DNA from 2 places in the Achromobacter sp. GW823-FHT04E03 genome. Region 1 is predicted to be linked to the other one. Evidence: riboswitches for the same ligand, from Rfam matches in the RefSeq annotation. Region 1 holds a riboswitch; the other holds the start of a gene.
What was found. A riboswitch is a leader RNA that binds a small molecule or an ion and turns the genes downstream of it on or off. The one in region 1 is predicted to bind glycine.
Positions count from the first base shown of each region.

Region 2: it holds a riboswitch for glycine, as region 1 does, so the genes downstream of both, AC1RHV_RS08380 (D-amino acid dehydrogenase) here and gcvT (glycine cleavage system aminomethyltransferase GcvT) in region 1, are expected to answer to the same signal.

Region 1 covers NZ_JBXAIJ010000002.1:1,281,033-1,297,102, forward strand. The annotation lists gene AC1RHV_RS17230 (GNAT family N-acetyltransferase) at 1-99, opposite strand, end outside; gene AC1RHV_RS17235 (GGDEF domain-containing protein) at 264-1,505, shown strand; gene AC1RHV_RS17240 (GNAT family N-acetyltransferase) at 1,516-2,034, opposite strand; gene AC1RHV_RS17245 (hypothetical protein) at 2,148-2,600, shown strand; gene AC1RHV_RS17250 (arginine/lysine/ornithine decarboxylase) at 2,866-5,127, shown strand; gene AC1RHV_RS17255 (BaiN/RdsA family NAD(P)/FAD-dependent oxidoreductase) at 5,127-6,329, shown strand; gene AC1RHV_RS17260 (superoxide dismutase) at 6,480-7,094, shown strand; gene AC1RHV_RS17265 (ZIP family metal transporter) at 7,125-8,018, shown strand; glycine riboswitch at 8,073-8,168, shown strand; glycine riboswitch at 8,204-8,326, shown strand; gene gcvT (glycine cleavage system aminomethyltransferase GcvT) at 8,413-9,513, shown strand; gene gcvH (glycine cleavage system protein GcvH) at 9,612-9,989, shown strand; gene gcvP (aminomethyl-transferring glycine dehydrogenase) at 10,093-12,966, shown strand; gene AC1RHV_RS17285 (DUF945 family protein) at 13,063-15,036, opposite strand; gene AC1RHV_RS17290 (M81 family metallopeptidase) at 15,275-16,070, opposite strand, start outside.
Region 2 covers NZ_JBXAIJ010000001.1:1,771,831-1,787,900, forward strand. The annotation lists gene AC1RHV_RS08305 (translation initiation factor Sui1) at 56-415, shown strand; gene AC1RHV_RS08310 (DOPA 4,5-dioxygenase family protein) at 435-788, shown strand; gene ppk2 (polyphosphate kinase 2) at 793-2,025, opposite strand; gene AC1RHV_RS08320 (hypothetical protein) at 2,213-2,674, shown strand; gene AC1RHV_RS08325 (trans-sulfuration enzyme family protein) at 2,649-3,839, opposite strand; gene AC1RHV_RS08330 (methionine ABC transporter permease) at 3,894-4,550, opposite strand; gene AC1RHV_RS08335 (methionine ABC transporter ATP-binding protein) at 4,531-5,637, opposite strand; gene AC1RHV_RS08340 (MetQ/NlpA family ABC transporter substrate-binding protein) at 5,653-6,468, opposite strand; gene AC1RHV_RS08345 (CopD family protein) at 6,624-7,049, opposite strand; gene AC1RHV_RS08350 (DUF2242 domain-containing protein) at 7,143-7,973, opposite strand; gene AC1RHV_RS08355 (spinster family MFS transporter) at 8,111-9,487, opposite strand; gene AC1RHV_RS08360 (AraC family transcriptional regulator) at 9,610-10,620, shown strand; gene AC1RHV_RS08365 (NAD/NADP-dependent octopine/nopaline dehydrogenase family protein) at 10,737-11,834, shown strand; gene AC1RHV_RS08370 (3-hydroxybutyryl-CoA dehydrogenase) at 11,851-12,846, shown strand; gene ampC (class C beta-lactamase) at 12,852-14,012, opposite strand; glycine riboswitch at 14,141-14,232, shown strand; glycine riboswitch at 14,234-14,325, shown strand; gene AC1RHV_RS08380 (D-amino acid dehydrogenase) at 14,370-15,599, shown strand; gene AC1RHV_RS08385 (hypothetical protein) at 15,835-16,070, shown strand, end outside.

The DNA of each region.
Region 1 (16,070 bases):
CGGTCCTATCCGGCGTCGCAGTGCCAGGCCGAACGCGCGTTGATAGAAGTCGATGGCGTGTTCGAGATCGGGCACGTCGATGTTGACCAGGATGTGCATTGTGGGGCCGTCTGCTGAGTGAAGAAAAAAACATATCATGGCCGCGGCGCGCGGTGTTACTTGCAAATCCGCTAAAGAACATCGCGGCCGCGTCCGTAAATGACAGTACATGTGTTTGCCGATTTGGCGACGTCATCTCCGCAAGCGTAAAAAAGCCCCGACCCGTGCGTTACCCCCATATCCCCTGGCTGCCTTTGTTGTTCTATCCTGCGCTGCCGGTGGCCGCTGCGGTGGGGCTGCTGCTGTGGCGCGAATGGCCGCCGGCCTTGACGCAGATCGTGCCGTTCGTGCCTTGGGTGATGGCGCTGATCGGCGTTGCCGTGTGCCTGATGTACCAGCGCGCACAGACCATGGTGCTGATGCTCAGCGTGCTGGCCGCCACGGCGGCCTGGCCGGCGCTGGCCACGGAAGCGCCCTGGGCCGTCGGACCGGCGCTGGCGTGGTGGTCCCTGGCCTACACCATCAACGCCCTGTGGTCCGAGCGCTCCAGCATGTTGCTGGACCTGGCCGCCCGCATCGGCATGATCGCCGCCGGCGCGGCGGCGATTGCGCTGGCCGGCAAGGACGGCGTGAACGATCTGCTTGGCATGCTCTCCGTGCAGGGCAGGTTGGCCCACCTGAGCGTGCCGATCGAAGGATTGATCGCCTTGCTGGCCACGGGCCTGACGCTGACCCTGCTGTTGCTGCGCTATGGGCGTCCGCAGCAGGCGGGGCAGTGGCTAGGATTCGTGTGCATGGCGTGGGCCTTGCCGCGCGGGGCGGAGCATCCCGTCGAACTGGCGCTGATGTCTACCGCCGCGCTGACGGCCCTGTGCATCTCGCTGGCCCACGAAGGTTTCCACATGGCGTTTCGCGACGAGCTGACCGGCCTGCCGGGCCGGCGCGCGCTGAACGAGCGTCTGCAGCGCATGGGGCGCGTCTATACGCTGGCGATGGCCGACGTCGACAACTTCAAGGCTTTCAACGACACCCACGGGCATGACGTAGGCGACCAGGTCCTGCGCATGGTGGCGGCGCAGTTGCGGCGCGTGCCGGGCGGCGGCCGGGCCTACCGCTACGGCGGCGAGGAATTCACGCTGGTGTTCCCGGGCAAGACCGCGGCGGAAAGCATGCCGCACCTGGAAAGCGTCAGGCGCTCCATCGAGGCCTACCAGATGCGCCTGCGCGACAAGCCGGTGCGCCCCAAGGCCGACCAGATCGGCCTGCGCCGCCGCGGCGGGCGCGACGCGCGCAATGCGCGGCCGCTGCGGGTGACGGTCAGCATAGGCGTAGCCGAACGCAGCGACTCCCTGCGCGCGCCCGACGCGGTGATCAAGGCGGCGGATCAGGCGCTCTACAAAGCCAAGGACGAAGGCCGCAATCTGGTGCGGGCGTTCAGCACGCGGCGCCGGACTGGCGCGGCCTGATGCCGCGCCGCTACTTGCCGGCCAGCGGCAGCGCCATCAGCGCTTCGTCGTAGAGTTCGCCGTTCACGCATAGCGCTTCGCGCTCGCGCCCGTATTCGGCAAAGCCCAGGCTTAGATACAGCGCGGTGGCCGCCTGATTGTTGGCGGTCACGCTCAGCTGCACCTGGCGGATGCCGCGCATGCCCGAGGCATGGGCGATCGCCGCCTGCATCAGTTGCCGGGCCAGGCCCTGACCGCGCTGCGCCGGCGCCACGTACATGCTCCAGATGTGCGCTTTGTGGCGCATCTTCAGTTTGCGCTGGCGGCCCACGCCGACCATGCCGGCCAGGACCCCGCCGCAGAACGCGCCAAACATTGCGCTGTCGTCCGAAGGCTGGATCCAGCCGCGGATATCCTCCAATGTCAGCGTGTGTTCCTCTTCGTAACTCGATCCGAACGATTCAGGGGTTTCCACCAGGGCGTCCAGGCGCAATTGGCGCAGCGGCGCCGCGTCGGCGGGAACAAGGCGTCGGACGGTGATCGGGGACATGGTCGGCAAGTGTTGGGAATAGGGAACGTTCGGCGGTGGATTCGCCAGTATAGGGGGACGCGCTGCCTATAATGGTCCTAACGCCGCTTGCGGTTTTCACAAAGGAGCCAATGATGTTCGGTTTCCTCAAGACAAACCAGGACGCCAAGCGCGACGAAGTCCAGGAAGAGTTCGTGGCGCGCGTGGCGGGTGCTGCGCAGGACTTCGTCCAGGCAGCCGGCTCGGCTGGCGCCGTGCTGGATTACACGCCATCCAGCGTCCATGCGCTGGACGAAGCGCTGGAGGCCGCCCATCTCGGGACCTTGCCTCTCACTCCCATGCAGACCGTCGGCGCCGCCGCCTACCTCTACGAGGTGGGACGCCGCGCGTATGGCGGCCTCTACGAAGTGTGCGATGACGAGGACCCAGTGGTGCTGGTCTGCGGCGAGCCCGATTCCGAGGTCTGCTTCGGCGCCATCGCCAAGGTCGAAAGGCGCATCCGTTACGGCTCCGCCGAGGCCATCCCACCTTATTTCGAACAGTTCCTGATGGCCTTGCAGGCGGGCGAGGCCCGCACCATCCGCTAGCGTCCCGGCGCTTCGGGCGCCCGGTTTGCTTCCCCGTGCGGCCCGGCTCTCTGTGCTGAAAACGTCCGCTTTTGGCGCGATGACAACGGCCGTCCGGGCCATTCCGGGATTTCCCTTAGGGCTGTAAGAAAAACAGCCCTACAATTCGGCCATTCCCGCCGCCCTGGCGGGTGCTCGCGCCGTCTGTCATCAGGCGGATTTTTACTAGAAGTACACTCGCGCCGCGTTACGCGTCCGAACCCGCCTTGCCCCCAGGAGCGCCTGCATGAAATTCCGCTTCCCCATTTTCATCATCGACGAAGACTACCGTTCCGAGAACGCGTCCGGTCTGGGTATCCGCGCCTTGTCCGCGGCGATCGAGGCCGAGGGCGTCGAGGTGATCGGGGTGACCAGTTACGGCGATCTGAGCTCGTTCGCCCAGCAGCAGAGCCGGGCCAGCGCCTTCATCCTGTCGATCGACGACGAAGAGTTCGACGTGGATTCGCCCGAGGACGTGGCCAGCGCCATCAAGAACCTGCGCGCCTTCATCGGCGAGCTGCGTTTCCGCAATGCCGACATCCCCATCTACCTGTACGGCGAGACGCGCACGTCCGAGCACATCCCCAACGACATCCTGCGCGAGCTGCACGGCTTCATCCACATGTTCGAGGACACCCCCGAATTCGTGGCGCGCCACATCATCCGCGAAGCCCGCAGCTACGTCGACAGCCTGCCGCCGCCGTTCTTTCGTGAACTGGTCAAGTACGCGCAGGACGGCTCGTACTCCTGGCACTGCCCCGGCCACTCCGGCGGCGTGGCGTTCCTGAAGAGCCCGGTGGGCCAGATGTTCCACCAGTTCTTCGGCGAGAACATGCTGCGCGCAGACGTCTGCAACGCCGTGGACGAACTGGGCCAGCTGCTGGACCACACCGGTCCCGTGGCCGAATCCGAACTGAACGCCGCGCGCATCTTCCACGCCGACCACTGTTTCTTCGTGACCAACGGCACCTCCACCTCCAACAAGGTGGTGTGGCATGCCAACGTGGCCGCGGGCGACGTGGTGGTGGTGGACCGCAACTGCCACAAGTCGATCCTGCACGCCATCACGATGACGGGCGCGATTCCGGTGTTCCTGCGCCCCACGCGCAACCACCTGGGCATCATCGGTCCGATTCCGCTGGAAGAATTCCACCCGGACAACATCCGCAAGAAGATCGAGGCCAACCCCTTCGCGCGCGAAGCGGTGAACAAGAACCCGCGCATCCTGACGCTGACGCAGAGCACCTACGACGGCGTCATCTACAACGTCGAAATGATCAAGAAGCAGCTGGGGAGCTACGTCGACACGCTGCACTTCGACGAAGCCTGGCTGCCGCACGCGTCGTTCCACGAGTACTACCAGGACATGCACGCCATCGGCCAGGACCGTCCGCGCAGCCAGGACGCGATGGTGTTCGCCACCCACTCCACGCACAAGCTGCTGGCCGGCATTTCGCAGGCCTCGCAGATCATCGTGCAGGAGTCCGAGACCCGCAAGCTGGACCGCAACGTCTTCAACGAAGCCTACCTGATGCACACGTCCACCTCGCCCCAGTACGCGATCATCGCGTCCTGCGACGTGGCCGCCGCCATGATGGAGCCGCCGGGAGGCACCGCGCTGGTCGAGGAAAGCATCCGCGAAGCCCTGGACTTCCGTCGCGCCATGCGCAAGGTGGAATCCGAATTCGGCAAGAACGACTGGTGGTTCAAGGTCTGGGGGCCGAACCGCCTGGTTTCGGAAGGCATCGGCAACCGCGACGAATGGATCCTGGAGTCCAACGACCACTGGCATGGCTTCGGCGAAATGGCCGAAGGCTTCAACATGCTGGACCCGATCAAGGCCACCATCATCACCCCGGGCCTGGATATGTCGGGCAGCTTCGGCGAAACCGGCATTCCCGCCGCGCTGGTCTCCAAGTACCTGACCGAGCACGGCGTGGTGGTCGAGAAGACCGGCCTGTATTCGTTCTTCATCCTGTTCACCATCGGCATCACCAAGGGCCGCTGGAACACGCTGCTGACCGCCTTGCAGCAATTCAAGGACGACTACGACCGCAACCAGCCGCTGTGGCGCATCCTGCCGGAATTCTGCCGCGACCATCGCCGCTACGAGCGCATGGGCCTGCGCGACTTGTGCCAGGAGATCCACGAAGCCTATCGCGCGCGTGACGTGGCCCGCCTGACCACCGAGATGTACCTGAGCGACATGGTGCCGGCCCTCAAGCCGTCGGATGCCTTCGCCCGCATGGCGCACCGCGAGGTCGAGCGCGTCGACATCGACAAGCTCGAAGGCCGCGTCACCGGCGTGCTGCTGACCCCGTATCCTCCGGGCATCCCGCTCTTGATCCCGGGCGAACGCTTCAACCGCACCATCGTCCAGTACCTGCAGTTCGCGCGCGAGTTCAACCAGCGCTTCCCGGGCTTCGAAACCTACATCCACGGCCTGGCCGACGAAGTGGGTCCGGATGGCGAAAAGCGCTATTACGTCGACTGCCTGATCGAAGACTGATGTTCGATGTAGCAGTACTCGGCGCCGGCGCCGCGGGCATGATGTGTGCCGCGGTCGCCGGCCAGCGCGGCTTGCGCGTGGTGCTGGTCGACCACGCCGAGCGCCTGGCGGAGAAGATCCGCATTTCCGGTGGCGGCCGCTGCAACTTCACCAATATCGGCGCCGGCCCCGCCAACTTCCTCTCCGACAATCCGCATTTCTGCCGTTCGGCCTTGGCCGGTTACACGCCGCAGGATTTCCTGGCGCTGATGAAGCGCCACCACATCGCCTGGCATGAGAAGCATCGCGGCCAGCTGTTCTGCGACGATTCCAGCGAATCCATCATCGAAATGCTGCGCGCGGAGTGCGACGCGGGCAGGGTGCAGTGGCGCATGGGATGCTCGGTGGCCGAGATCGGCCATGGCGAGCAGGGTTACGAGCTGCACACCAGCCAGGGCACGATCCGCGCCGCGAAACTGGTGATCGCGACCGGCGGCATGGCCATTCCCCAACTGGGCGCCACCGATTTTGGCCTGAAGATCGCGCGGCAGTTCGGCCTGAAGGTCGTGGAACCGCGTCCCGCCCTGGTGCCGCTGACCTTCGATGCCGAGCAGTGGCGGTCCCTTTCCGAATTGTCCGGCGTGGCGCTGGAGGTCAATCTGCACACGGGGCAGGGCAAGGCGCGCGGCGAGTTTCTCGAGGACCTGCTCTTTACCCATCGCGGCCTGTCCGGACCTGCCATTCTGCAGATCTCCAGCTACTGGAAACCTGGGGAGCCCATCGTGATCGATCTGGCGCCTGGCCGCGATCTGGCGGAAGAACTGCTGGCGTCGAAGTCGGGCAACCGGCAGCAGCTGCATACCGTCCTGGCGGGCCTCTGGCCCAAGCGCCTGGCCGACCGCTGGCTGCACCTGGCGGAGCAGGGCGGCAAGCCGGGCCTGGCGGCGCTGCGCCCGGCCGACGCGCCGGACAAGACCTTGCGCACGCTGGCCCAGGACATCCATCAATGGAGCCTGGTGCCCAGCGGCACGGCCGGCTACAAGAAGGCCGAAGTCATGCGCGGCGGCGTGGACACGCGCGGGCTGGACCAGAAGTCCATGCAGGCCAAGACCGTCGCCGGCCTCTATTTCATCGGCGAAGCCGTGGACGTCACGGGCTGGCTGGGCGGCTACAACTTCCAGTGGGCCTGGGCTTCGGGCGTGGCCTGCGGCAAGGCGCTGTAGCGTCCTCTGGCGGGACAGGGCGCCGATAGGCCGGCGCTATGGCAGGTATTGGAAGCCTGCCATTGTTATATCAAATAAAAATACTTATCATTTATGTTTTCGATATTGATCCAAACCCTGAATCGGGGGGCGGATCCAACGGAGACATGCATGGCCTACACTCTTCCGCCCCTGCCGTATGCCTACGACGCCCTGGAACCTCACATCGACGCGATGACGATGGAGATCCACTACAGCAAGCACCATCAGACCTACGTCAACAGCCTGAACGCCGCGCTGGAAGGCGCGGGCATCGTCACCAACGAGCCGGTCGAGTCCCTGGTGGCGCGGCTGGAGCAGTTGCCCGAAGCCATCCGCGGCGCCGTGCGCAACCACGGCGGGGGCCACGCCAACCACAGCCTGTTCTGGTCGGTCATGTCGCCCGAGGGCGGGGGTGAGCCGGACGGCGCATTGGCAGCGGCCATCGAGTCCGAACTGGGCGGGCAGGCCGCCTTCCGCGACGCGTTCACCAAGGCTGCGCTGACCCGCTTCGGCAGCGGTTGGGCCTGGCTCTCGGTCACGCCGGCCGGCAAGCTTGCGGTGGAAAGCAGCGCCAACCAGGACAGCCCGCTGATGCACGGCAACACGCCCATTCTGGGGCTGGACGTGTGGGAGCACGCCTATTACCTGAAGTACCAGAACCGCAGGCCCGAGTACATCGGCGCCTTTTACAATGTCGTGAATTGGCCTGAAGTGGCGCGCCGCTACGCGGCAGCCCAGCGCTGAGCGCATCTCTCGCAAGGAGGGCAGCGGCACATGAATACCTTCAGCCGTCATCGCGTGCGGCCGGCGGCCACCAGCATCAGCGTGTGGACCCTGGCCGTATTGGTGGCATGCCTGGGCCTGCACCAGTTGTGGGCCTATCTGGACGTGCGCGCGCCGCACGTGGCCGATGCCCTCCTGGGCGGGCTGGTGGCCGCGGGCGCTACGGCCCTGGGTACTTTGCCCATCCTGTTTGCCCGGACCATCCCCCAGAAAATGCAGGACAGCATGTTCGGCTTCGGCGCCGGCGTGATGCTGGCCGCCAGCGCCTTCTCGCTGGTGGCGCCGGGCATCGCCGCGGGCCGCGACCTGGGCTATGGCCCCTGGGGCGCCGGCTTGACGGTGGGCGCGGCCGTACTGCTGGGGGCGGCGGTGCTGCTGCTCATGGACCGTACCCTGCCGCACGAACATTTCATCAAGGGCCGGGAAGGCATCGAGGCGCACCGCCTGCGCCGCACCTGGCTGTTCGTCTTCGCCATCACCCTGCACAACCTGCCGGAAGGCCTGGCCATAGGCGTGGGCTACGCGGGCAACGACGCCATGCGCGGCACCGCGCTGGCCACCGGCATTGCGATCCAGGACATTCCCGAGGGGCTGGTGGTGGCGGTGGCGCTGCTGGCGGCGGGCTATCAGCGCGCCTTCGCCGTGGCGCTGGGCATGCTGTCCGGGCTGGTCGAGCCGCTGGGCGCGGTGCTCGGCGCCGCAGTGGTCGGCTGGTCCGAGCCGCTTCTGCCCTGGGGCCTGGGTTTTGCCGCAGGCGCCATGCTGTTCGTGATCAGCCACGAGATCATCCCCGAATCGCACCGCAAGGGGCATGAGGTCTACGCGACCTGCGGCCTGATGCTGGGTTTCGTGCTGATGATGCTGCTGGACACGGCGCTGGGCTGAGCCGCCGCGGGCATTCCCTGGCCGCGGCTTTCGTTGTATGCTTGCGCCGCTGTCACGCATGTTGCGGGAGAGAGCGGCCTGTACGTCCGGCCGCCGCCGAAGGCGCAATTCGCCCGGAATCGCTCAGGTAACCCATACCGCCCATGCTTGCCCTGTCCCGGTTTTCTCACCGTGCGGACGCGGCAAAACAGTACTCTGGAGAGACCTGGCGCCGGCCCTGAACTAGGGACATAGCGAGCAGCCCAGGCGCCGAAGGTGCAAACCCGCCATGCGGGGCAACTCTCAGGCAAAAGGACAGAGGGGCGGAAGATTCAGCCGTTGTACAAGCGCACCCCGCTTGGCACCACTGGCATTCCGTAACCCTGGCAACACTGCCGCCCCGGAGTTTCCGCGCATGTCCGCAACCCTCAAACGCACCCCGCTGGCCGAAGAACACATCGCCTCTGGCGCCCGCATGGTCGACTTCGGCGGCTGGGACATGCCGCTGGCCTACGGTTCGCAGCTGGAAGAGCACCACGCCGTGCGCCAGGACGCCGGCATGTTCGACGTGTCGCACATGCTGAACGTCGACGTGGCCGGTCCCGACACGTTCGCCTTCCTGCAGCGCCTGGTCGCCAACGACGTGTCCAAGCTGACCGTGCCCGGCAAGGCGTTGTACAGCTGCATGCTGAACCCGCAAGGCGGCGTGATCGACGACCTGATCATCTATTTCTTCGCCGCCGACGAATGGCGCGTCGTGGTCAACGCAGGCACGGCCGACAAGGACGTCGCCTGGATGCAGCGCGTCAAGCAGGCTGGCCAGTTCGACGTTGCCATCACGCCGCGCCGCGATCTGGCCATGGTGGCCGTGCAAGGCCCCAACGCCCGCGCCAAGGTCTGGGCCGCGCGCCCGGCCTGGCAGGCCGCCAGCGAGCCGCTGACCCCCTTCGTGGCCGCCCGCGTGGGCGACGACACCCTGGTGGCCCGTACCGGCTACACCGGCGAGGACGGCTTTGAAATCGTGCTGCCGGCCGCCGAAGTCGTGCAGCTGTGGCGCGACCTGGTCGCCCAGGGCGTGCGTCCCTGCGGCCTGGGCGCGCGCGACACGCTGCGCCTGGAAGCCGGCATGAATCTGTACGGCCAGGACATGGACGAGCTGACCCAGCCCGACCAGGCCGGCCTGACCTGGACCGTGTCCCTGAAGAACGCCGAGCGCCGCTTCATCGGCCGCGACGCGCTGGAACAATTCGCCACCCCCGCCACCTTCATCGGCCTGAAGCTGCAAGAGCGCGGCGTGATGCGCGCGCACATGGCCGTGCGCACCAAGGAAGGCACGGGCGAACTCACCAGCGGCACCATGTCGCCTACGCTGGGCGTGTCGATCGGCTTTGCCCGTCTGCCTCAAGGCGTCAAGGCGGGCGACACGGTCGAGGTCGACATCCGCGGTAAGTGGGTGCCCGCCCTGGCCTGCAAATTGCCGTTCGTGCGTAACGGCAAAGCGGTCGAACACTCGTAAACTCGAAGCTTCGCGCGAGCCGCCGGCCCCTGGGGCGACGGCCGCCCGCGCGAGGCGCGCAACACCATTCATCTACCCGCATTCCCTCAGGAGTTCCCATGAGTCTGCCCACCGATCGCAAGTACACCGAGTCCCATGAATGGGTCAAAGCCGAAGGCGATGTGTTCGTCGTCGGCATCACCGATACCGCCCAGGATCAATTGGGCGACCTGGTCTTCGTTGGCGACGTGAAGGTCGGCGCCAAGCTGAACGCCGGTGAAACCGCTGGCGTGGTCGAATCGGTCAAGGCCGCTTCGGACATCTACGCTCCCGTGGCCGGCGAGATCGTCGCGTTCAACGAAGAGCTGGAAAACAATCCCAACCTGATCAACGAATCGGCCTTCACCGCCTGGATCTTCAAGATCAAGCCGGTCAACGCCGCCGACGCCGACAAGCTGCTCGACGCCGCCGGCTACGAAGCCGTCGCCAACGGCTAAGCCAGCCTGGCTGGAACGGGCGCAGGGCACCCGCCACGCGCCTGTTCCGCAAGATGCAATACCGTCCGTCCTCCGACGACACCCGCTATCCCGAGACCTCTCCATGTCGCGCGCCCTAGACACCCACACCGACTTCATTCCCCGCCACATCGGCCCTTCCGACGCCGACCAGGCCGCCATGCTTGCCGTCATCGGCAGCGCCAGCCTGGACGCCCTGATCGAAGAAGTCGTGCCGCCCAAGATCCGCAGCCAGGCCCCGCTGGCGCTGCCCGCCTCGCGCAGCGAAACCGACGTGCTGGCCGAACTGAAGCAGATCGCCGGCCGCAACAAGGTCTACCGCAGCTATATCGGCCAGGGGTACTACGGCACGCAGACGCCCAACGTGGTGTTGCGCAACATTCTTGAGAATCCCGCCTGGTACACGGCCTACACGCCCTACCAGCCCGAGATCTCGCAGGGCCGCCTCGAAGCCCTGCTGAACTACCAGACCATGGTCGCCGACCTGACCGGGCTGGACATCTCCAACGCCTCGCTGCTGGACGAAAGCACCGCCGCCGCCGAAGCCATGACGCTGGCGCGTCGCAGCGCGAAGTCGAAGAGCCCGGTGTTCTTCATTTCGCGCCACGTGCATCCCCAGACCATCGAAGTCGTGCGCACGCGCGCCGAAGGACTGGACATCGAAATCACCATCGGCGACGAGGCCGAAGGCCTGCCCGAGTGCTTCGGCGTGTTGCTGCAGTACCCGCACAGCACCGGCTCCGTCGCCGACTACCGCAAGCTGGCCGAAGCCGCGCATGCGCAGGGCGCCATCGTGGCCGTCGCGACTGACCTGCTGGCGCTGGCCCTGCTGGCCGCGCCCGGCGAATGGGGCGCGGATATCGCCATCGGTTCGGCCCAGCGCTTCGGCGTGCCGTTCGGTTTCGGCGGCCCGCATGCCGGCTTCATGGCCTGCAAGGACGCCTTCAAGCGCAACATGGCTGGCCGCCTGGTCGGCGTGTCCAAGGACGCGCAGGGCAACCCGGCCATGCGCCTGGCGCTGCAGACGCGCGAACAGCACATCCGCCGCGAAAAGGCCACCTCCAACATCTGCACCGCGCAAGTGCTGCTGGCCGTGATGGCTGGCATGTATGCCGTTTGGCACGGCCCGGCCGGCATCCGCCGCATCGCCGAACGCGTGCAGCGCAGCACCGCCATCCTGCGCGCCGAGCTGGTCAAGCTGGGCGTGAAGGTCGTCAACGACACCTTCTTCGACACGCTGCTGCTGGAAACCGGGGCGGCCACGCCCGCCATCCTGACCGCCGCCGATTGCGCGCACATCAACCTGCGCCGCGTCGATGGCGCCCGCCTGGCGGTGTCGCTGGACGAGACCGTGACCGCGGCTGACCTGCAGGCGCTGGTCAACGTCTTCGCCGCCGGCCTGGAACGCGATGACGTCGAACTCGACATCGACGCGCTGGACGCGGCCGCCGCCAGCGGCATTCCCGCCGGCGTGGCGCGCGAAAGCGCGATCCTGACGCACCCGGTGTTCTCCAGCGTGCAGTCGGAAACCGACATGCTGCGCTACCTGCGCAAGCTGGCCGACAAGGATCTGGCGCTGGACCGCACCATGATTCCGCTGGGCTCGTGCACCATGAAGCTCAACGCGACCGCCGAGATGATCCCCATCACCTGGCCCGAGTTCGCGCTGATCCACCCGTTCGCGCCGGCTTCGCAAAGCCAGGGCTACAACGAACTGATCGACCGCCTGTCGGCCGCGCTGTGCGAGATCACCGGCTACGACAACATCAGCCTGCAGCCCAACTCGGGTGCGCAGGGCGAGTACGCAGGCCTCCTGGCCATCCGCGGCTACCATCAGGCCAACGGCCAGCATCAGCGCAACATCTGCCTGATCCCGTCGTCGGCGCACGGCACCAACCCGGCCTCGGCGCAACTGGCCGGCATGGACGTGGTGGTGGTGGCGTCGGATGCCAACGGCAACGTCGATCTGGCCGACCTGCGCGCCAAGATCGAACAGGTCGGCGACAAGCTGGCCGCTTTGATGATCACGTATCCGTCGACCCACGGCGTGTTCGAGGAAGCCGTCACCGAGATCTGCGATCTGGTGCACCAGGCCGGCGGCCAGGTCTACCTGGACGGCGCCAACATGAACGCGATGGTGGGCGTGGCCCAGCCGGGCAAGTTCGGTTCGGACGTGTCCCACCTGAACCTGCACAAGACCTTCTGCATTCCGCACGGCGGCGGCGGCCCCGGCGTGGGCCCCGTGGCGGTGCGCGCGCACCTGGCTCCGTACCTGCCGGGCGTGGTGAACGAGCAGGGCAAGCTGCCTGGCGACGCCAAGGTCGGTCCGGTGTCGGCCGCGCCGTTCGGTTCCGCGGGCATCCTGCCGATTCCGTTCGTGTACATCTCGCTGATGGGCGCCGACGGCCTGCGCCGCGCCACTGAAGTCGCCATCCTGAACGCCAATTACATCGCCACCCGCCTGCGTGACCACTATCCGGTCCTGTACGCGGGCCGCAACGGCCGCGTGGCGCACGAGTGCATCCTCGATGTGCGTCCGCTCAAGGAAACCAGCGGCATCAGCGCCGAAGACATCGCCAAGCGCCTGATGGACTACGGCTTCCATGCGCCCACCATGAGCTTCCCGGTGGCCGGCACGCTGATGGTCGAGCCGACCGAATCGGAAGGCGTTGCCGAACTGGACCGCTTCATCGACGCGATGATCTCGATCCGCGAAGAAATCGCCCAGGTCGAGCGCGGCGAGCGCGATGCCGAGGACAACGTCCTGAAGAACGCGCCGCACACCGCGCAGATGCTGCTGGCCGAGGAATGGCTGCACGCGTACCCGCGCCAGCAGGCCGCCTACCCGGTGGCCTCGCTGCGCGACGCCAAGTACTGGCCGCCGGTTGCCCGCGTGGACAACGCCTATGGCGACCGCAACCTGGTGTGCGCCTGCTTGCCGATCGAAGCCTACGCATAAATGCGGGCCGGGAGGCCCGGCGCGAGCCGGGCCCAAGGCAAAAAAAATCCCCCATCCGAAAGATGGGGGATTTTTTTGTCTCGCGTCAGCCGAGGTTTACTTCGCCGGCGCGGCCTTGCTGGCCACCGAGAAGTCTTCCGCGATGCTGAAGAACGTGTTGAGCATGATCTGCAGGTTTTCCTTGCCGATGCCGCCTTCCGAGTTCATGTCCATCTGCAGCACGGCCCGGTTCTTGTCGTCCAGGTAGGCGCGGGTCCAGCGGTATTCCTGGTTCCAGGCGTTGATGGCCTTGAGCGAGACCGGCTTCTTGCTGCTGTAGGTCGCGGTCACGACGAGGTCATGGCACTTCTCGGTGAAGTCGTTGCACAGGAAGTCGACGCGCAGCTCGCTGGCGCCGGTGTCGCGGGGATCCAGGATCAGGACGGGACCTTCGTCGCCGTCTTGCTTGCGGGGGTTGTAGACCATGTCGTCCAGCATGGTCGTCACGGTGTCCAGGTCGAAGTCCTGCATGTAGCCGGCCACGGACGCGGTGTCGGAGGGCGCGGCAAGTTCCGCGCCTTCGGCCGGTTCGCCTTCCTCTTCCATGCCGTCCATGTCATCCATGTCGTCGTCCATTCCGGTCGCGCCCAGCAGGCCCGAGAACAGTTCGTCGGCGGGGATCTTCTGGCCGTTCAGGTCGCCCATGCCATCGGCGTAGTGGAACTTGCCGATGATGTTGTCGCCGTCGTTCTTGCCGACGTTGAGCATTTCAGCCATGCCGGACATCGAGCGCATCTGGTCGTCGGCTTCCTCGGCCGCCTTTTCCGCGGTCAAGCCCTGCTTCTTGACGGCGTACTGGACGATCAGTTCCCGCACCATGGGCTTGGAGATGACCAGCGTCGCATCGATCTGCTTGATGGCCTTGACCATGATCTCCTGCGGCGTCAGGTCCTTGACGTTGGGCGGATTGGTCAGGTCCAGCGCGAAGGTCAGCTTGCTTTCGCCCTTGTCGGTCTTCCAGCTGATCGGGTCGATGCTGAACGTGGGGTTGCCGTTGAGCAGCTTGCCGGCGTTTTCCAGCACGGCGTCGAACTGCTCGTCCTTCAGGCCTTCGTCGCTGGCGCCCAGCATGTACTGGCGCACGATCTGGTTGTAGGTGTCCGACAGCTGCTTGATGGCGGCGCCGTCCAGCTTGGCGAGCTTGATCACGGCCTGGCCGTTGCCCAGCGCCACGTCGTTGAGCGTGATGGTGCCGGTCTGGTAGGTGGCTTCGACGTTGACGTTCTTGTCGTCTTCGGCCAGCTTGACGCCGTAGCCCAGATTGTCCACCGAGACCTTGATGTCGTCGCCGGCGCGGGTCACGTCGAGGCGCTTGAGCTTGACGCTGGAATCTCCGATGGAGAGGCCGAACTTGCCCATGCGGCTGTCTACGTCCATGGTCAGGCCGGACATCAGCATCTTGACGGGATCATCCGACTTTTCGCCGTCCACCGACAGCGTTTCGACCAGGGCGTGCGCCGTGACGGCCTGCAGCGCGCGGTCGAAGGTGCCGTTGATCGCCATGCCGCTGAAATTGACGGCGTTGCCTTCGTGCGTGATCTGCACGGGGGCAATATTGGCGGTGGAGGTGGCGAAGCCGCCGAAACTGATGACCGTGTCGGCGCTCAGGGGCGCGACGCCCTTGGTCAGCTCGAACAGTTCCTTGATGTTGTCGGTCTTGGCGAGCTCGGCGTGCGTGAACGCCAGCTTGGGCGCGATGGCGCCGCGCGCCAGGGCGCTCTTGGGGAAGGGGCCGTGTTCGATGGACGCATCGAACTCGATCATGCCCTTGGGCATGTCTTCGGCGACTTTGTCGCCCTTGACCAGCGACACGCCGTAGCGCGCCTGCGTCGAGAACAGGCCACGCTCGTACTTCAGCTGATCGATGCGCAGACCGAACAGGGGCGTGATCTTGGCCAGCTTTTCATTGGCTTCCGCCAGGTGGCGCTGCGAGCTTTCCTCGATGCGCTTGCCGGTGTACCACGTGGCCCCGACCCAGCTTCCCGCTCCCACTATGACCACGCCCAGGGTGATCGCTACGCTCTTTTTCATCGTTCTGCTTGTATCGTTGATTATCGAGTCATATCCGGTGAACGGCGGCTGCTTCTGGCCGCCGGACGCCGTTACTGACGCCCGCCATCGGAATACGCGTATTCATCGGCCTGTAAGGCCCGCGGCGAGTATACCGAGGCCGATGGTCATCTGAGGGCGCTCGCCGTTACAGAAGATTTCAAAATGAAAGCCGGCGCAGTTGCGCCGGCTTTCCGGGGTACAGCGACGGCGGTCCGGTTTACATCGGATCGAGGGGATAGATGGGGCGGCGCACGTGCTTGAAATCAAGCTGGCCGTAGTCCGAGGTGGTCACCCCCACGCCGGTGCATTCGATGACCTGCGTTGCCATGTCGGAAAAGCCCGCGCGCCAATGCACGCGGCTCTTGAGCACGACATAGCGTTTTTGCAGCGGATCGATGCCGGCCGACAGCAGGCAGTTGATGTCGAACGGCTCCTGGTGACGGGACACCACCACGATTTCCACGCGGCCTGTGTCGATCACGACCGTCAGGCCGGTGTCGTTGCGCACGCCGCGGTACATGGGGCCGCGGTTCAGGTAGACGCCGTCGAACACCAGCTTGACGCGGCCGGTAACCTCCAGCGGCTCGCTGGGCTCCTTGATGGCGGGCATGGCGAGCTTGCCGCCGAGCTGGATCGTGATCGTCTGGCCCACGCCTGCCGCGGCCGCGTCGAGTGCGGCCTGCGGGTCGCAAATGGCATAGAAGACCACGTTCTCCAGTTCCTGGCGCAGCACCTCGGCCAGCACGGCGGTGGTGTCCATGGTGCCGCCGGAACCGGTATTGTCGTAATGGTCCAGCAGCACGACCGGGCCTTGTTCGATGGCCTTGGCGCGGGCTATGGTGGGCGCCAGCGGCTCCGGGTGGAATACCCAGTCGGCGCGGCCGTTCCAGGCCTGGTCCAGCAGTTCGTCGCGGTGGCGCTGCGCCTGGGCCAGGTTGCCGTCGGTACAGACCACGGCGCTCAGGCCGGCTTCGCGGATGTCGGCGTGGGGGAATCCCACGAAGACGGAGGCG
Region 2 (16,070 bases), on a different contig from region 1:
CCGGGACTGGCTGGCCTGCCGGCGATTAAGATAGGGACTTTTGCGCGTGTCCATCATGAAAAGCAGTTCTACAGGCGGCCTGGTCTATTCCACAGACGGCGGCCGCATGTGCCCCGAATGCCGCAAGCCGCTGGCGCAGTGCCTGTGCAAACAGGCACAGACGATTCCCGCCGGCGATGGCGTGGCCCGCGTGTCGCGCGAAACCAAGGGGCGCGGCGGCAAGAGCGTCACCGTGATCAAGGGCCTGGCGCTGGACGGCGCGGCGCTGAATGCGCTGGGCAAACAGCTGCGCAACGCCTGCGGCTCCGGCGGAACGGTAAAGGACGGCGTGATCGAAATCCAGGGCGACCACTGCGAGCGCGTCATGGAATCCCTGCAAAAACAAGGCATCCGCGCCAAGCGCGCGGGCGGCTGACACCGACGGAGCACCAGCAATGACCGAACCCCAAACCAGCGCCGTCGCCAGTTGGCACGCCCATGTCTATTTCGACGCCGCCAGCCGCGACGCCGCCCACGCCCTGCGCGAACGGATCGCCGCGCGCTTTGCCGGCCAGATGGAACTGGGGCGCTTCCATGAGCGCCCCGTCGGCCCGCATCCCCAGTGGAGCTACCAGATTGCCTTCACGCCCGAGCGCTTCGCGGAGATCGCCACCTGGCTGACGCTGCACCACGGGGCGCTGGATGTCTTCATGCATCCCAACACAGGCGACTCCCTGCGCGACCACCGCGACTGCGCGGTGTGGATCGGACGCAGCTACACGCTGAACCTGCAGGCGCTGGGCGCCTGAGCAGCTACAGCGCGCGGCCCACGATCAGCGAATCCAGCGCCATCATGGGATCGCTGCTCTTGCCTTCGTACGGCAGGCGGCTGAGCACGTAGCGCATCGCGTTGATACGCGCGCGCTTCTTGCAGTCGGACTTGACCACCACCCAGGGCGCATCGGCCGTGTCGGTGTGCGCGAACATCGCCTCCTTGGCCCGGGTGTAGTCGTCCCATTTGTCCAGCGAGGCCAGGTCCACCGGGCTGAGCTTCCACTGCTTGAGCGGATGCACCTTGCGCTGCAGGAAACGGCGGCGCTGCTCTTCCTGGCTGACCGAGAACCAGAACTTGATCAGGTGAATGCCGCTGCTGACCAGATGGCGCTCGAAATCCGGCACCTGGCGCAGGAAGTCCAGGTATTCGTTCTGGGTGCAGAAGCCCATTACGCGCTCCACGCCGGCGCGGTTGTACCAGGAGCGGTCGAACATGACGATCTCGCCCGCGGTGGGCAGATGCTGCACGTAGCGCTGGAAGTACCACTGGCCCTTTTCCGTATCGGAGGGCTTCTCCAATGCGACCACGCGCGCGCCGCGCGGGTTCAGGTGTTCCATCATGCGCTTGATGGTGCCGCCCTTGCCGGCGGCGTCGCGGCCTTCGAACAGGATCACGACGCGCTGGCCGGTGGCCTTGACCCAGGCCTGCAGCTTCAGCAGTTCGACCTGCAGGTTGTACTTCTGCTTTTCGTAGTTACGGCGCAGCATGCGGTGGCGATAGGGATAGATGCCTTCGCGCCAGTCCGCGGCCAGTTCATCGTCAGGATTGCGGCGCGTGCGCGGCGCTGCCGAATTGGCTTCCAGCAGCGCGCGATGCACGGCCTGCGCGTCGTCCGGCGACAGTTCCTCGATGACCGAGCGCAGCGCCTCGCGCGCCTGGGCCGGTGCGCTGACGTTGTAGCGACGGGCGATATCGGCCAGCACGGCCACCGTCTCCTGACGCGCAGCGTCCTGGCGCGCGACGACGCGCTTGCGCACATCGAGAGCCGGCTCGGCGGCGGCCGCGGCCGACACGGCGTCGCCAGCCGCGGGCGTCCTGGCCGCGCGCGGCTTGCGGCTGGTGGTCACTGGCGTGACGACGGTCTTGACTACCGTCTTGACGGCCGGCTTGGTGACCGCCCTGGTGGCAGCGCCTGCGGTCCGCTTGGCCGCGCGCTTGCGCGGCGTCTCGGCTACGGCTTGTTCGGTGGCTGGCGTCGTCTTGTCTGTCATCGATCCTGTCCTCGCTACGCTGATCGTCCTGTCCGCGCCTGTCAGGCTTGCGCCTGGGGCCGCTGTCGGGAAAAGCGCAAACGCTACTCCGAGCCCTGCCCTGCGGATTTGACTTCGATCAAACGTTGTAACATTTTTGCAGAGCGCAAGGCCGCTACACTGGCCTCCCGTCACCCGCCCCTGCGCCATGTGGTCATTCATCAAACGGCTATTAGCCGGCCCGACGCCGCCCGAAGATCCCCTGCGCGAAACCCTGAGCTTCGATGAAGCCGGCTTCACGCGCAGCAGCGAACTGGCGCGCGCGCTGGGCCAGCGGGAATTCTGGCCCTGGAGCGAGATCCATGAATTCGGCTTCCGCTATACGCAGGCCGTCTTTCCCGACCCCTGGTCGGGCGACTACATGGAAGGCCTGTGGTTCCTGCGCGTGCCCAGCGACGGCGGCGGGCTGATGGCCATGGAGTTCGACGAGGCCACGCTGGACGCCGAACGGCTGCCTCCCGCCCTGCAACGGAACATGCCCGGGCTGGACATGGGCGCGCTGCGCGCGGGGCTGGCCGCCGCCGCGCGCGGGCCACGCAACTTCGAGGACAGTGGGGAATGGGTGGCGTGGCGGCGCGCAGCCGCTACACCCGGTCCAGGCCCTGCTTGAGATCGGCCAGGATGTCCTCGGACGTCTCCAGGCCCACCGACAGCCGCAGCAAGCCCTCCGACAGCCCGTAGCGTTCGCGATCCTCGGCCGAGTAGCTGGCATGCGTCATGGACGCGGGATGCTGGATCAGGGTTTCGGGATCGCCCAGGCTGACCGCGATGCGCGCGAGCTTCAGGCTGTTGAGCAGCGCGCGCCCCGCCGCCAGTCCGCCCTTGAGTTCGAACGCGACCAGGCCGCCGCCGGCCGATTGCTGGCGACGCGCGATCTCCGCGCCCGCCGTATCCGCCAGGCCGGGATAGAACACGTCGGCCACCGCGGAATGCTCGCGCAACAGCCTGGCCACCTTCAAGGCGGATTCGCTGTGGCGCGCCACGCGCAGCTCCAGCGTCTTGATGCCGCGCAGCACCAGGAAGGCGGTGAACGGCGACAAGGTGGCGCCCGTGAAGTAGCGCAGCCCTTGCAGCCGGATGGCGTCGATGTGTTCCTTGCGCCCCAGCACGGCGCCGGCCAGCAGGTCGCCGTGGCCGCCCAGGTACTTGGTGGCCGAATGCAGCACAATGTCGGCGCCATGCTCCAGCGGACGCTGCAGCACCGGCGTCGCGAAGGTGTTGTCGACGATGGTCAGCAGCCCCTTGCCGCGGGCAATGGCGGACACCGCCGCGATATCCACCAGGCGCAGGTTGGGATTGGCCGGCGTCTCGAAATAGACCGCGCGTGTCTTGGGACCGATGGCCGCGGCTACGGTCTCGGGTCGGGTGAAGTCGGCGAATACCGCGCGCACGCCAAAGCGCGCCAGTCCCTGCGTGAACAGGGTGAAGGCGGTGCCGTACACGATCTGGTCCACGACGATTTCATCGCCGCTTTGCAATAGCGAGAACAGGGTCGCCGAAATCGCCGCCATGCCGGACGCGGTCACCACGCCGGCTTCGGCGCCTTCCAGCGAAGCCAGGCGCTCTTCCAGCAGCGCCTGCGTCGGATTGCGGGTGCGGCCGTAGACGTAGCCCTGCTTTTCGCCCAGGCGGATCTGGTCGAAGGATTCGATGCTGTCCTGGGTGTATGTGGAAGTCAGGTAGAGGGGCGGAGACAAGGCGCCCTGCTCGTCCAGCGGGTCATAGCCCAGGTGGATCGCGCGCGTGGCAAAACCGTGTTGCGGGGACTCGGACATTTCAGCGTTCCTGTATGTTCGGGTAAGGCCGGGGCGCACAGCCCCGGCGCGGAATCAGCGTTTGTGGTCGGCGCGGCGCGACAGCCATTCACCGGTGAATTGCACGATGGAGACCAGCGCGATCAGGATCACGATCACCTCGAACATCACGCGCGTCTCGTAGCGTTCGTAGCCATAGCGGATCGCCAGATCGCCCAGGCCGCCGGCGCCTACGGCGCCTGCCATGGCCGAGGCGTTGATCATTGCGATGACGCTGACGGTCATGCCGCCGATGATGCCCGGCAAGGCTTCCGGCAATAGCACGTGGCGCACGATGTGCCAGCGACGGCACCCCATGGCCCTGGCGGCCTCCACCAACCCGTGGTCCACGTCGTTCAGGCTGACCTGGGCGATGCGCGCGAAGAACGGCACCAGATTGGCCGACAGCGGCACGATGGCGGCCCACGTGCCCAGCGTGGTACCCACCAGGAAGCGCGTGAACGGCAGCATCGCCACCAGCAGGATGATGAAGGGGATGGCGCGGAAGGTATTGACCGTCACCGACAGGACCTTGTTGAAGCGCGGCCTGGGATAGAGATTGCCCGGCGCGGTGACGGTCAGCACCACAGCCAGCGTCAGGCCCAAAACGATGGCGATGACGGCAGAGACGCTCACCATCGCCAGGGTCTGCAGGAATGCCTGCAGGTATTTATCAAGCATCGGCAGCGACATAACCCAGCACCTTGATCTGATCGGCCACCAGCGCGGCGCGCGCGGCCTCTTCCTGTAATGCGTCCGCAGGCACGGACACCAGCAGGCTGCCCTGCGCATGGCCGCGCAAACGGTCCAGTCCGCCATGCAGCAACGTCGCACCGGCGCCGAGCGCGGCCAACGCCTGCAGGGACACGCCATCCGGACGCCCCTGCCCCGTAAAGCGCAGCCGCAGCACCGCTATGCCCGCGCGGCCCTGCAGGTCGGGCACCAGCCTGCCGGCAAGATCGGCGGGCAAGTCGTGCTGCAAGGGCCGCAGCAAGGCCCGCGTGGCATCGGCCTGGGGATTGCCGAACACGCGCCAGACCTCGCCTTCCTCGACCTTGCGGCCACCGTCCAGCACCAGCACCCTGTGGCAGACCTCGCGGATCACCGCCATGTCGTGCGTGATCAGCACCACCGTCAGGCCCAGCTTGCGGTTGATGTCCAGCAACAAGGCCAGGATCGACTGCGTGGTTTCCGGGTCCAGCGCCGACGTGGCTTCGTCGCACAGCAGGATCTCCGGTTCATGCACCAGCGCGCGGGCGATGCCCACCCGCTGCTTCTGGCCGCCGGACAGCTTGGCCGGATAGACATCGGCCTTGTCGCGCAGCCCCACCAGTTCCAGCAGTTCCTCCACCCGAGCCCGCGCCGCGGCGGGCCTGACGCCCGCCACGCGCAAAGGCAGGGCCACGTTCTCGGCCACGGTCTTGGCCGACAGCAGGTTGAAGTGCTGGAAGATCATGCCGATGCGGCGGCGCAGCCCCACCAGCGCGTTCTCGTCCAGGCCGCCCACATCCACGCCGTCCACCCGCACCCGGCCGGCGCTGGGCCGCTCCAGCATGTTGATGGAACGCAGCAGCGTGGACTTGCCTGCGCCGCTGCGTCCGATGATGCCGAAGACCTCGCCGCGGGCGATGGAAAACGACACGTCGGACAGCGCGGCCACCGGCCCCTGCGCGCCCTCGTAGCGCTTCTGCAGCCCTTCGAACACGACGTGCGCATCAACGGCCTGCGGTCGCGGTGCGGCGTCGGCCAGCTCGGCCATGGAGAATTCGTGTTGCATCATTGCCCGATTCCGATCTCAGAAAACCGGAATCACCGAGCCTTCGTACTTGCTCAGGATGAACTGGCGCACTTCCTCGGAGTGATAGGCCTTGACCAGTTCAGGCACCCAGGGCGCGTTCTTGTCCTGTTCGCGAACCGCGATGATGTTCACGTAGGGGTTGTTTTCCTTCTTCTCCACCGCGATGCCGTCGCGCGTGGCGATCAGCCCGGCCTGATAGGCGAAGCTGTTGACGATGGCCGCGGTGTCCACGTCCGGCAGCGAGCGCGCCAGCACCACGGAGGCGCTTTCCACGAAATTGAGCTTCTTGGGGTTGGAGGTCACGTCCGCCAAGGTCGCCGTGCCGGTGGCCGGATCGAAACCGTCCTTCAACGTGATCAGGCCCTGGTCGCGCAGGATGACCAGCGCGCGCGTCTGGTTGCTGGGGTCGTTGGGAATGCCGACGCGGGCGCCTTCGGGCAGCTCATTGAGCGACTTGTACTTCCTGGAGTAGAACGCGATGGGCGAGATCAGCGTGTTGGCCACGGATACGAGCTTGTAGCCGCGCTGCTTGATCTGGTCGTTCAGGAAGGGGATGTGCTGGAAGGCGTTGGCGTTCAGGTCGCCATTGTTGAGCGCCTCGTTCGGACTGGCGGTGCCTGTGATCACCACGGGCTCCACGGCCAGGCCGTTCTTCTTGGCGACCTGGGCCACCACCTCCCAGATCTGCTCGTCGACGCCACCGCGCACGCCCACCTTCAGGGGTTTGGGATCGGCCGAGAAAGCCGGGCCATGGAACATTGCCGCCGAAGCCAGCACCGCGCCCAGCAGGCGCTTGAAGAAACGGGAAGTCATGTTGGAATCGCCTCTCAGGCTATGCGGTTATGAGAGAAACGATTCTAGGGAGGGGGACGGACCCCGCGAACGAATAGTTCGTTGAGTCCTTATTACAGGGGCGTTTGGTTATGGCGGCTGGGCATATGGTCCCGGCACATGCGCCGCCGCGCAGATCAGAAGGGTTTGACGACCACCAGCGTCACGATGGCCGCGGAAGCGATGACGGTGAAAGGCGCGTACAGATCCACCAGCGGCGGACGCTTGGCGCTGCCATTGGCCATGCGCCGCAATGCCGCGCTCTGGATGCCGAGCAGCGCCGACAGCGCCAGCGCGAAGCCAACCTTGACCCAGATCCAGGTCATCGCGAACCAGCCGAAAGTCATGGCCAGGTGCAGGCCGACCAGCCAGGTCAGCACCATGGCCGGCGTGGTCACGTAGAGCGTCCAACGGCGCAAGGCGCCCAGCGTCTTGCGTTCTTTGGGCGCTTCTTCGCTGTCCTGCGGCTGCGAGGACAGCAGGAACAAGGACACGAACAGCGATCCGCCCAGCCAGGCGACCACGGCCGCCACGTGGAGCATTTTCAGGAGTTGATAGGTCATGATGCCCGCGATTATCGCCGGATGCGGACCGCGCCGCGAGTCGGCGCGGCGCATCCGTTTGCGCTACGGCAAGCGGTGCCCCGCAAGGCTGCCTTACTTGGCCGCCTCGGGGCTGGCCGGGGCGGCCGCGCCGGATGCAGGGGCCGACGCCGGAGCGGGAGCGGTCGAAGCGGGCGCGGCGGATGTCGGCGCGGCGCTTGCCGGCGCGGCGCTTGCCGGAGCGGCGGACGCGGGCCCACCAGGTGCAGGCGCTTTTGGAGATTCGCTACCGCCGTTGGCCGCGGCCGGATTCAGGGTATCGGCTGGCTTGTCCGGAGATTCCGCGGGCTCGGCCGGCGCGGCCTTGGGCTGCGCCTTGGCACGGCTCGCGGGCGGATGAGGCGCGGCGGCCGCCTGCGCGTCCGGCAGGAAACGCTGCAGCAACTGGAAGAAACCTTCGTAGAACTTGGGTCGCGCAACCGTCTGGCTGCCCGTCTTCACCAGCGAATCGTCGCTGGAGCCGAACGGCATGGACACCTGCCCCAGCACGCTCACCCCCACACTGGCCGAGCTGTTGGTTCGCTTGATCGAATAGCGGTCCTGCACCGCGTTGGCGAACACCGTGGCGCGCTCGTTCGCGCTGCCGTCGGAGGCGCATTCGATGTTGAAGGCGATCTGCGTATGCTGGCCGTTCTCGTCCTGGAAATTCTTGTGCCCCGTGACCCGCGAACCCTCGAACTTGTCGATGTTGTAGCCCTGGCTCAGCAAGGCGCGGCGGCCCGCGTCGCAGGCGGCGACGTTACTTGCTTCGACGGTGCGCGAGTAGGTGTTGTTCTGGGTGAAGTCTTCTTTTTCGAACTCTGGCTTGGGGGATGAGCATCCCGCCAGGACGCCCACCAGGGCAACGGACAGGGCCAGCGACGAACTGCGGGAAAAACGGGGCATGAATTGGAGGAACAGTAATGCGTCAAGCGTCCGTTATAGCGCATCCCCGGCACCATTTCTTTTACGAGGAATGTGCAGTTCAACGGAGAGGTAACAGAGTTCAAAAAAGGGCCGCATCGCGACCCGGGCAGCCGCGTTCAGGGCGACACGCGCGCCGGCGCAAGCGGCGGCGCCTCCTGCGCCTCCAGGTTCAGGCTGCGCCGGTAGTGCTTGCAGCCAGCGGCGAGCAGGCCGATGCACAACACCGCGGCCACGCCAATCAGGACCGAGATGGATTGCCCGACTGCCGCCGGGTTCTTGAACAACCGATCAGTCAGCATGGCCACGGCGGTGGTGCCCAGGCCCAGCCCGATCAGGTTCGAGATCAGCAGGAATAGCGCCGACACCTGGGCGCGCAGCTGATTGGGGGGCAGGATCTGCATCGCAGCCGTCGAGGTCGGCATGGGGAACGAGGCGAAGAACATGGCCGGCAGCAGCAAGCCCACCGACCACCACAGGGAATCGACCTGGGTGAAGATCACCGCCGGCAAGGCCATGCCGGCCGCGCCGATCACGCCGGCGCGCAGCGGCGCATCGCTGTAGCCGCGCTTGGCCAGCCAGTCCATCAGCCAGCCGCCGCAGAACACCCCGGCGGTGTTGGCGACGAGCACCACCACGCCCAGCATGTAGCCGGCTTCGGAAGGCGACATGCCGAACTTGCGCATGTAGAACGCCGGCGTCCAGCCCAGCAGCGCGAACAGCACCATCGCATAGAACGAGAAGCCCAGGTAGTGGCAGAAAAAGGTGCTGCGGTGGCGGCCCAGGAAGCGGAAAGTATCTTTCATGGCGGGCTTCTGCACCTGCCCCGAGGCATTGCGCCGCAAGCCCAGCCGCTGCGGATCTCGCACCGTCAGCAGGATCAGCAGCGCGATCAGCAGGCCTGGCAATCCCACAATGAAGAAGGTCACCTGCCAGGGCCGCATCGCGCCTATCCAGGGCAAGGCAACGGTATCCACGCTCTTGAGCAGGTTGATGACGTAGCCGCCGATCAGGAATGCCATGCCGCCGCCGATGAACGAGCCGATCGAATATATCCCGACTGCGCGCCCCAGTTTTTCACGCGGAAACATGTCGCTGAGCATGGAGTACGTGGCAGGCGACAGCGCCGCCTCGCCCACGCCCACGCCGATCCGCGCAAGAAACATCTGCGCGAAATTGCGCGACAGGCCACAGGCCGCCGTGGCCAGGCTCCAGAATGCGACGCCGATCGCGATGATCTTGGGCCGCGAATAGCGATCCGCCAGCAAGGCGATCGGTATGCCCATGAAGGCGTAGAACAAGGAAAACGCCAGGCCGTGCAGCAAGCTGAATTGCGTGTCGGACAGCTGCAGGTCATGCTTGATGGGCTCGATCATCAGCGCCAGGATCTGCCTGTCGACGAAGGAAAATATGTACGCTAGCATGCATATCACCACGACATACCACTCGTAGGCGTAGCTAGGTTTTGATCCGTGCCGCGGGCTGCCGTCAGTCATGGTTTGTTTCCCTTGTATGGTGGTGAGATCTGCCCATGCCCAAGGACCGGGTCGCGTCTCACTTGCTTGCAGGCCCATCTTTTGTAGGTCTTTGCGCAGCCAGCCTCTATACGCCTGACGCAATGACTGTTCCCGCTGCGCAGGAAAGCATGTTCAACGACACCAATCCGCTGGACCGCCATTGCTTGCTGGACTCGGGCAACATCGCCGAGATCAAGGACCAGGTCAGCCAGCACCTCTGGTCGCACCGCATGTGCGTCCCCCCGGGAAAACCCCTGCAATCCCGCCTGTACGGCGTCTTCTTCGGCAATGCGGCCTTGTTCGATCTGCACTATGGCGCGGAAGTCGAGATCGACGCCGGCGATATCGCCAGCTACTACCTGATCCGAATCACGCTGCAAGGCTCCGGGCTGATCACGCTGGGCAAGCGCAGCGCGTCGATGAGCGCGGGCAGCCTGACCATTTCCTCGCCGTCCGAGCGCAGCGTGATCCGCATCGGCCGCGACTGCCGCAACCTGATCCTGCGCATCGAGCGCGAGGCGCTGGAGCGCCAGCTGCAGCGGCTGCTTGAACGCCCTATCAAGCAGGCGCTGGTGTTCGACCTGCAAATGGATGCCGACGCTTCCGGACCGGTGGCGGTGCGCGAAACGCTGGACTATCTGTGCCGGCTGTACCGCCATCCCGCCATTGAAGGCGTCACGCAAACGCTGGCCGCCGGCTTTTCAGACTACCTGCTGACGCTGCTGCTGACCCAGCTGCCGCACAACTACTCCGAGGCTTTGCAGGCAGACCGCCGCCAGCCGTTGCCGCTGCACGTGCGGCGCGCGCGCGATTACATAGAAAGCCATCTGGACCAGCCGCTATCGCTGATGGACCTGGCGGCCTACTGCGGCGTCTCCGTGCGCACGCTGCAAAACGGCTTTTCGCAGTTCCTGAAGCAGAGTCCCAGCGACTACGTGCGCAACCAGCGGCTGGCCCAGGTGCACGCGGCGCTTGCGCAAGCCGGCGAAGGCGATAGCGTCACCGACATCCTGCTGCGGCACGGCATTTCCAGCTTCGGGCATTTCGCCACCCACTACCGCAAGCGCTACGGCTGCCTGCCGTCGGACACCCTGCGCCAAAGCAGGCATTAGGCGTCGCACGGCAGCGCCGGATTCGCTTGCCGGATCGGAACGCCGCTTGCGCGTTCGGCGCAGCCACGCCTGCACGCCGCCGCTAGGATCAAGGCTCCATCTGACGGAGCTTGACCATGAGAATCAGCGTCATAGGCGGCGGCCACGGCTGCTACGCGGCAGCGGCCGAGCTGTTTGAGAAAGGCCATCACGTGCATTGGTGGCGCAGGGACTGGTCGGCCTTCCAGGGCTTGCGGGATGCGGGCGCGCTGACGGTCACCGACTATCGCGGCAGCCGCCAGGTTCCGCTGGGCGACGGACCGCGGCAGTTGCAGCTGGTGCGCGACCTGGCCACAGCCGTGGAGCATGCGGAGCTGCTGGTCATTCCCCTGCCTTCCACCACCCACGAAGCGCTGGCGCGGGAATTGGCGCCGCTGCTGCGCGACGGCCAGGTCGTGTTCCTGCCGCCTGGCACCTTCGGCTGCTACGTCTTCGCCCGCGCCATGAAAGACGCGGGAAACGTCGCGGATACGGCCTTCGCCGAAACCGGCACCCTGCCCTATCTGGCCCGCAAGCATGGCGAAAAGGTCGTGATCAGCGGCTACGCCACCCGTCTGCCCACCGGCGTCTTTCCGCGGCGGCTGTCGAAGCAGGCGCTGGCCGTGGTCCAGCGCGCCTACCCCAGCATCGAACCGATAGAGGACGGACTTTCGGGCGCACTGATGAACGCCGGCCCCATCATCCATCCGCCGCTCATCATGATGAATGCAGGGCCGCTGGAACACTTCGACAAATGGGACATCCACAACGAAGGCACCCAGGCCTCCATACGGCGCGTGACCGACGCGCTGGACGCGGAGCGCATCGCCATCCGTGTGGCCCTGGGCTATGCCGCGCCCCACTTCCCGTTGGCCGACCACTATGCCGCCGAAGGCGATGAATGGATGTACGGCCGCGGCGCCCATGGCAAGCTCACCGACAGCGGCGACTGGCGCGAGGACATAGACCTGCACACGCACCGCTACATGCTCGAAGACACGCGGCTCGGCCTGTCATTCCTGGTGTCCGCCGGCCGCTGGGCGGGCGTGCCGACGCCGGTCGCGCAAGGCCTGCTGAGCCTGGCCAGCGCGGTCACCGGCCGCGACCTCTACGCGGAAGGACGCACATTCGAACGCCTGGGCCTGGACCGCCTGTCGCACGCGGACATGCGCCAGCTTCTGGCCGAAGGCTGCTGACACGGAGATACAAGCCATGAATGAAAAAATGTGCGTAGTCGGCGCCGGCCGCATGGGCGTGGGCATCACGCTGTCATACATCCATGCGGGACTGGACGTCACGCTGATAGACATCAAATCGCGCACGTCCGCCGAGCAGGCCGGGTACTTCGCCCGTGTGCGGGACGATCTGCGCCGCGAGCTCGGCATCCTGTGCAGGCTGGGCTTGCTCGACGCCGCGCAGGCGGAGGTTGCGCTGGCGCGCGTGCGCCTATGCACGCGCGAGGATGCGGAGGCAGACCTGCGGCAGGCGCGCGTGGTGTTCGAAGCCGTGCCTGAACGCCTGGACGCCAAGCGCGATGCCTTTGTATGGCTGGGAGCGGCCTGCGCGCCGGACAGCATCATCGCGTCCACCACGTCCACCTTTCTGGTCACCGAGCTGGCGGAACTGGTGCAAAACCGGCAGCGCTTCCTGAACGCGCACTGGCTCAACCCCGCCTACCTGATACCGCTGGTGGAAGTGAGCCGCGGCCCGCAGACCAGCGAGGCCGCGACGCAAGGGCTGCTGGCAGCGCTGCGCCTGGCGGGCAAGAAGCCCGTGCAGTGCGCCCCCGCCGCGGGCTACATCGTGCCCCGCATCCAGGCCCTGGCCATGAACGAAGCGGCCCGCATGGTGGAGGAAGGCGTGGCCAGCGCCGAAGACATCGACACGGCCGTGCGCCTGGGCTTCGGCCTGCGTTTTTCGGTTCTGGGGCTGCTGGAGTTCATCGACTGGGGCGGCGGCGACATCCTCTACTACGCCTCGCGCTACCTCGCCGATGCCATCGATCCGCGCTTCGCCTCGCCTGCGGTCATCGCCCGCAATATGGAACAAGGGCGCAACGGGCTGCGCGACGGCCAGGGCTTCTATGACTACGCCGGCATGGACGTGAATGCCTACAAGATGGAGCGGCTGGCGCAATTGTGCAAGCGCCTGGAAGTGATGGACCTGCTGCCCCGCTACGGCGCGGCGAGGCAGCCGCCCGCGCGATAGCGGGCCTATTGCTCCAGTTCGCCCAGGATCCGGTACGCCAGCCGGACCCTGGCCTCGTTGGGATAATTCCGGTTGGCCAGTATCACGATGCCCAGCTTCTTCGACGGCACGAACGCCACATAGCCGCCGAAGCCATTGGTCGAACCCGTCTTGTTGATCCACACGGTCTCCTGCGGCGGCAGCGGCGGGTTCAACGCCGCCACGGGCTGGCTCTGGCTGTTGTAGTTGCCGGCATTGGCCGTCAACAGCGCGTCCAGCGTTGCCGGATAGCGCAATTGCTCCCAGGCCAGGTCCTGGGTCATGTCGCCCAGCTGGTAATAACCGACGTGCGTCTGCGCGATTGCGCCGCGCAGTCCGGCATCCGCAAGGTTCAAGCCCATGTTCGCGTCGACGAAACGGATCAGGTCGCGTGCGCTGGTCTTCACGCCGTAGGCTTCGTCGGCCAGCACGCCCGGATTCACGCGCACGGGCGCATTCTGCTTGTTGTAGCCCTGCGCGTAGTCCGCCATCCTGGCGGCGGGCACGTCGATGTAGGTGCTGGTCAGGCCCAGCTTGGGAAACAGGTCCCGCTCCATGGCCGCCTTGAACGGCCGGTTCAGGCTCTTGGCCGCCACCATGCCCAGCATGCCGATACTGGGGTTGGCGTAGGTGCGATACGTGCCAGCGGCATGCTCGGGCTTCCAGGCCTTGAGATAGGCCATCAGCTGCGCCTGGTTCTTGATCGCGTCGGGCACCTGCAAGGGGAAGCCGCCGGTCGTGTGCGTCCCCAGGTTGATCAGGCTCAGCTTGGCGAAGTCGCTGCCGGCGAGCTCCGGCAGGTACTTGGCCGGACTGTCGCTCAAGGCCAGGCGGCCGCGCACCTGTGCATAGGCTGCCAGGGTTGCCGTGTAGGTCTTGCTGATGGAGCCGATCTCGTACAGCGTATCGCTGCCGGCAGGCCTGCCGGTCTGCCTGGACGCCACGCCATAGTTGTAGAAATGCTGTGTCCCGTTGCGGGTCACGGCGATCGACATGCCCGCAATGCCGTGTTCGCGCATGACGGCCTGGACCGCCTCGTCGACCTTGCGGTCCGTCTCTGCCTGGCCGGCCTGCGCCAGCGCGCAGCCTGCGGCCATCAGCGCAAACAATCCCGTGCGCAGCATGCTGTTCAAGCGCATTCTCGTCATTCCCTGTCGTGTCGGATCCGTGGCGCCGCGACGGCGGCGCGCATGCATCGTAGCGCGATGCGACGCCTTATTGGTACTAACCCTTGGTCTCATCCCAGGGGAATTTGGCTATTCTCGCCTCGTCGATCCAAAACCCCGCAGAAGAGACCTGCCCCCGCGGCAGGCGCCGACGGAGCAACCGCCCCGGAAACTCTCAGGCAAACAGGACTGCGCGGTCTAGACAATCTGGAGAGAGGCGCCAAGCGCGCCCACCGAAGGGGAACCCGCCGCCGTCTGCGCCGCGGGTGAAGCTCTCAGGTACAGAGACAGATGGGGTGCTGCGGCCGGGTGGCCGCGGCCACTCAATCTGGAGCCATCATGCCCCGCATCGCCATCATTGGCGCCGGTATCACCGGCGTCACGTCCGCCTATGCCTTGAGCAAACTGGGATATCACGTCACTGTCTATGACCGCCAGCGCTATCCGGCCATGGAGACCTCCTACGCCAACGGCGGCCAGTTGTCGGCCAGCAACGCCGAGGTCTGGAACAGCACCGCCACCATCATGAAAGGCCTGCGCTGGCTCGGCCGCCACAACGCCCCGCTGCTGCTCAATCCCCGCTTCAGCTGGCACAAGTACTCCTGGCTGGCGCAGTTCATCGGACAGATCCGCAACTACCGCCGCAACACGATCGAGACCACCCGGCTGGCCATCGCCGCGCGCCAGCATCTGTACGCCATGGCGGAAGAAGAAGGCATAGATTTCGACCTGGAGCGCCGCGGCATCCTGCACATCTACCACGACGCCGCCAGCTTCGAGACCGCGCGCCGCGCCAATGCCCTGCTGCAGGAAGGCGGGCTGGAGCGCTACGCGGTGTCGCCCGAGGAAGCGCGCAGCATCGAGCCCACGCTGCAAACCGCCTGCCATGGCGGCTTCTACACGCCTTCGGACGCCACCGGCGACATCCACAAGTTCACCAGCGGCCTGGCCCGCGCCTGCGCACGCCGCGGCGTGCGCTTCGCGCAGGACGCGGACATCCGCAACATCAGCCTGGACGGCGCGCCCTACGTGCTCGACGTCGTACGCGAAGGCGGCACGCGCCGCGAACAGCACGAGGCCGACGCCATCGTCGTCTGCGCCGGCGCCGTCAGCCGGCAGTTCGCCAGGCAGCTGGGCGACACGCTCAACATCTACCCGGTCAAGGGCTACTCCATCAGCGTGCATCTGGACGACGCCGCCAGCCAGGCGGCCGCGCCGCGCGTCAGCCTGCTGGACGAAGCCGCCAAGATCGTCACCAGCCGCCTGGGCGACCGCTTCCGCGTGGCCGGCACGGCGGAGTTCAATGGCTTCAACATGGACATCCGCGCGGAGCGCGTGCAGCCCCTGGTGGACTGGACCCGCAAGCACTTCCCCGGCATCCGCACCTCTCGCGTGGTGCCGTGGTGCGGGCTGCGCCCCATGACTCCAAGCATGATGCCCCGCGTGGGCCCAGGCAGGCGGCCCGGCGTGTTTTACAACACGGGGCATGGGCACCTGGGCTGGACCTTGTCGGCAGCGACGGCGCAGATGCTGGCGGCGAGCGTGAGGGAGGGGGTGGGCGAGGCATGAGTCGAGGGCCGCGCGACGCATCGCGCGGCCCGCAAAAAAAACCAGTCGGTTGGTATCTGTCGCCCTCGCCTCATACCAAAGGCCAATGGATTTCCGGCCAAAACCCGCCTACTGTTTCGCAACATGAAAATCCAGAAAACATCTGGATTGAAAACAAGCCGCCACAACCAGTACAGCCTTCCGCCTACGGCCGTGAAAATCTTGCGCAGATAATTATTCCACTTGGGGGAGTGCAATGAAACCAACCACGGCGAAGGCCAAAGCCACCCTCGCGGCACTTGTTCTTACTTTTCTTTCCAGCTGCTCCATAAACATAGTATCCAACTACGACGAAGCATTGGATAAAGGAGCAATGGATCTCGTCTCTATGACCGCAAGTATTTTCGGAAAACTGCGGCAGTGCGCAATCAAGGGGAAAGGGGTCTGCGCAGATCCGAGTACGACATACGCCCCTGAAAATTACTCCGAGAT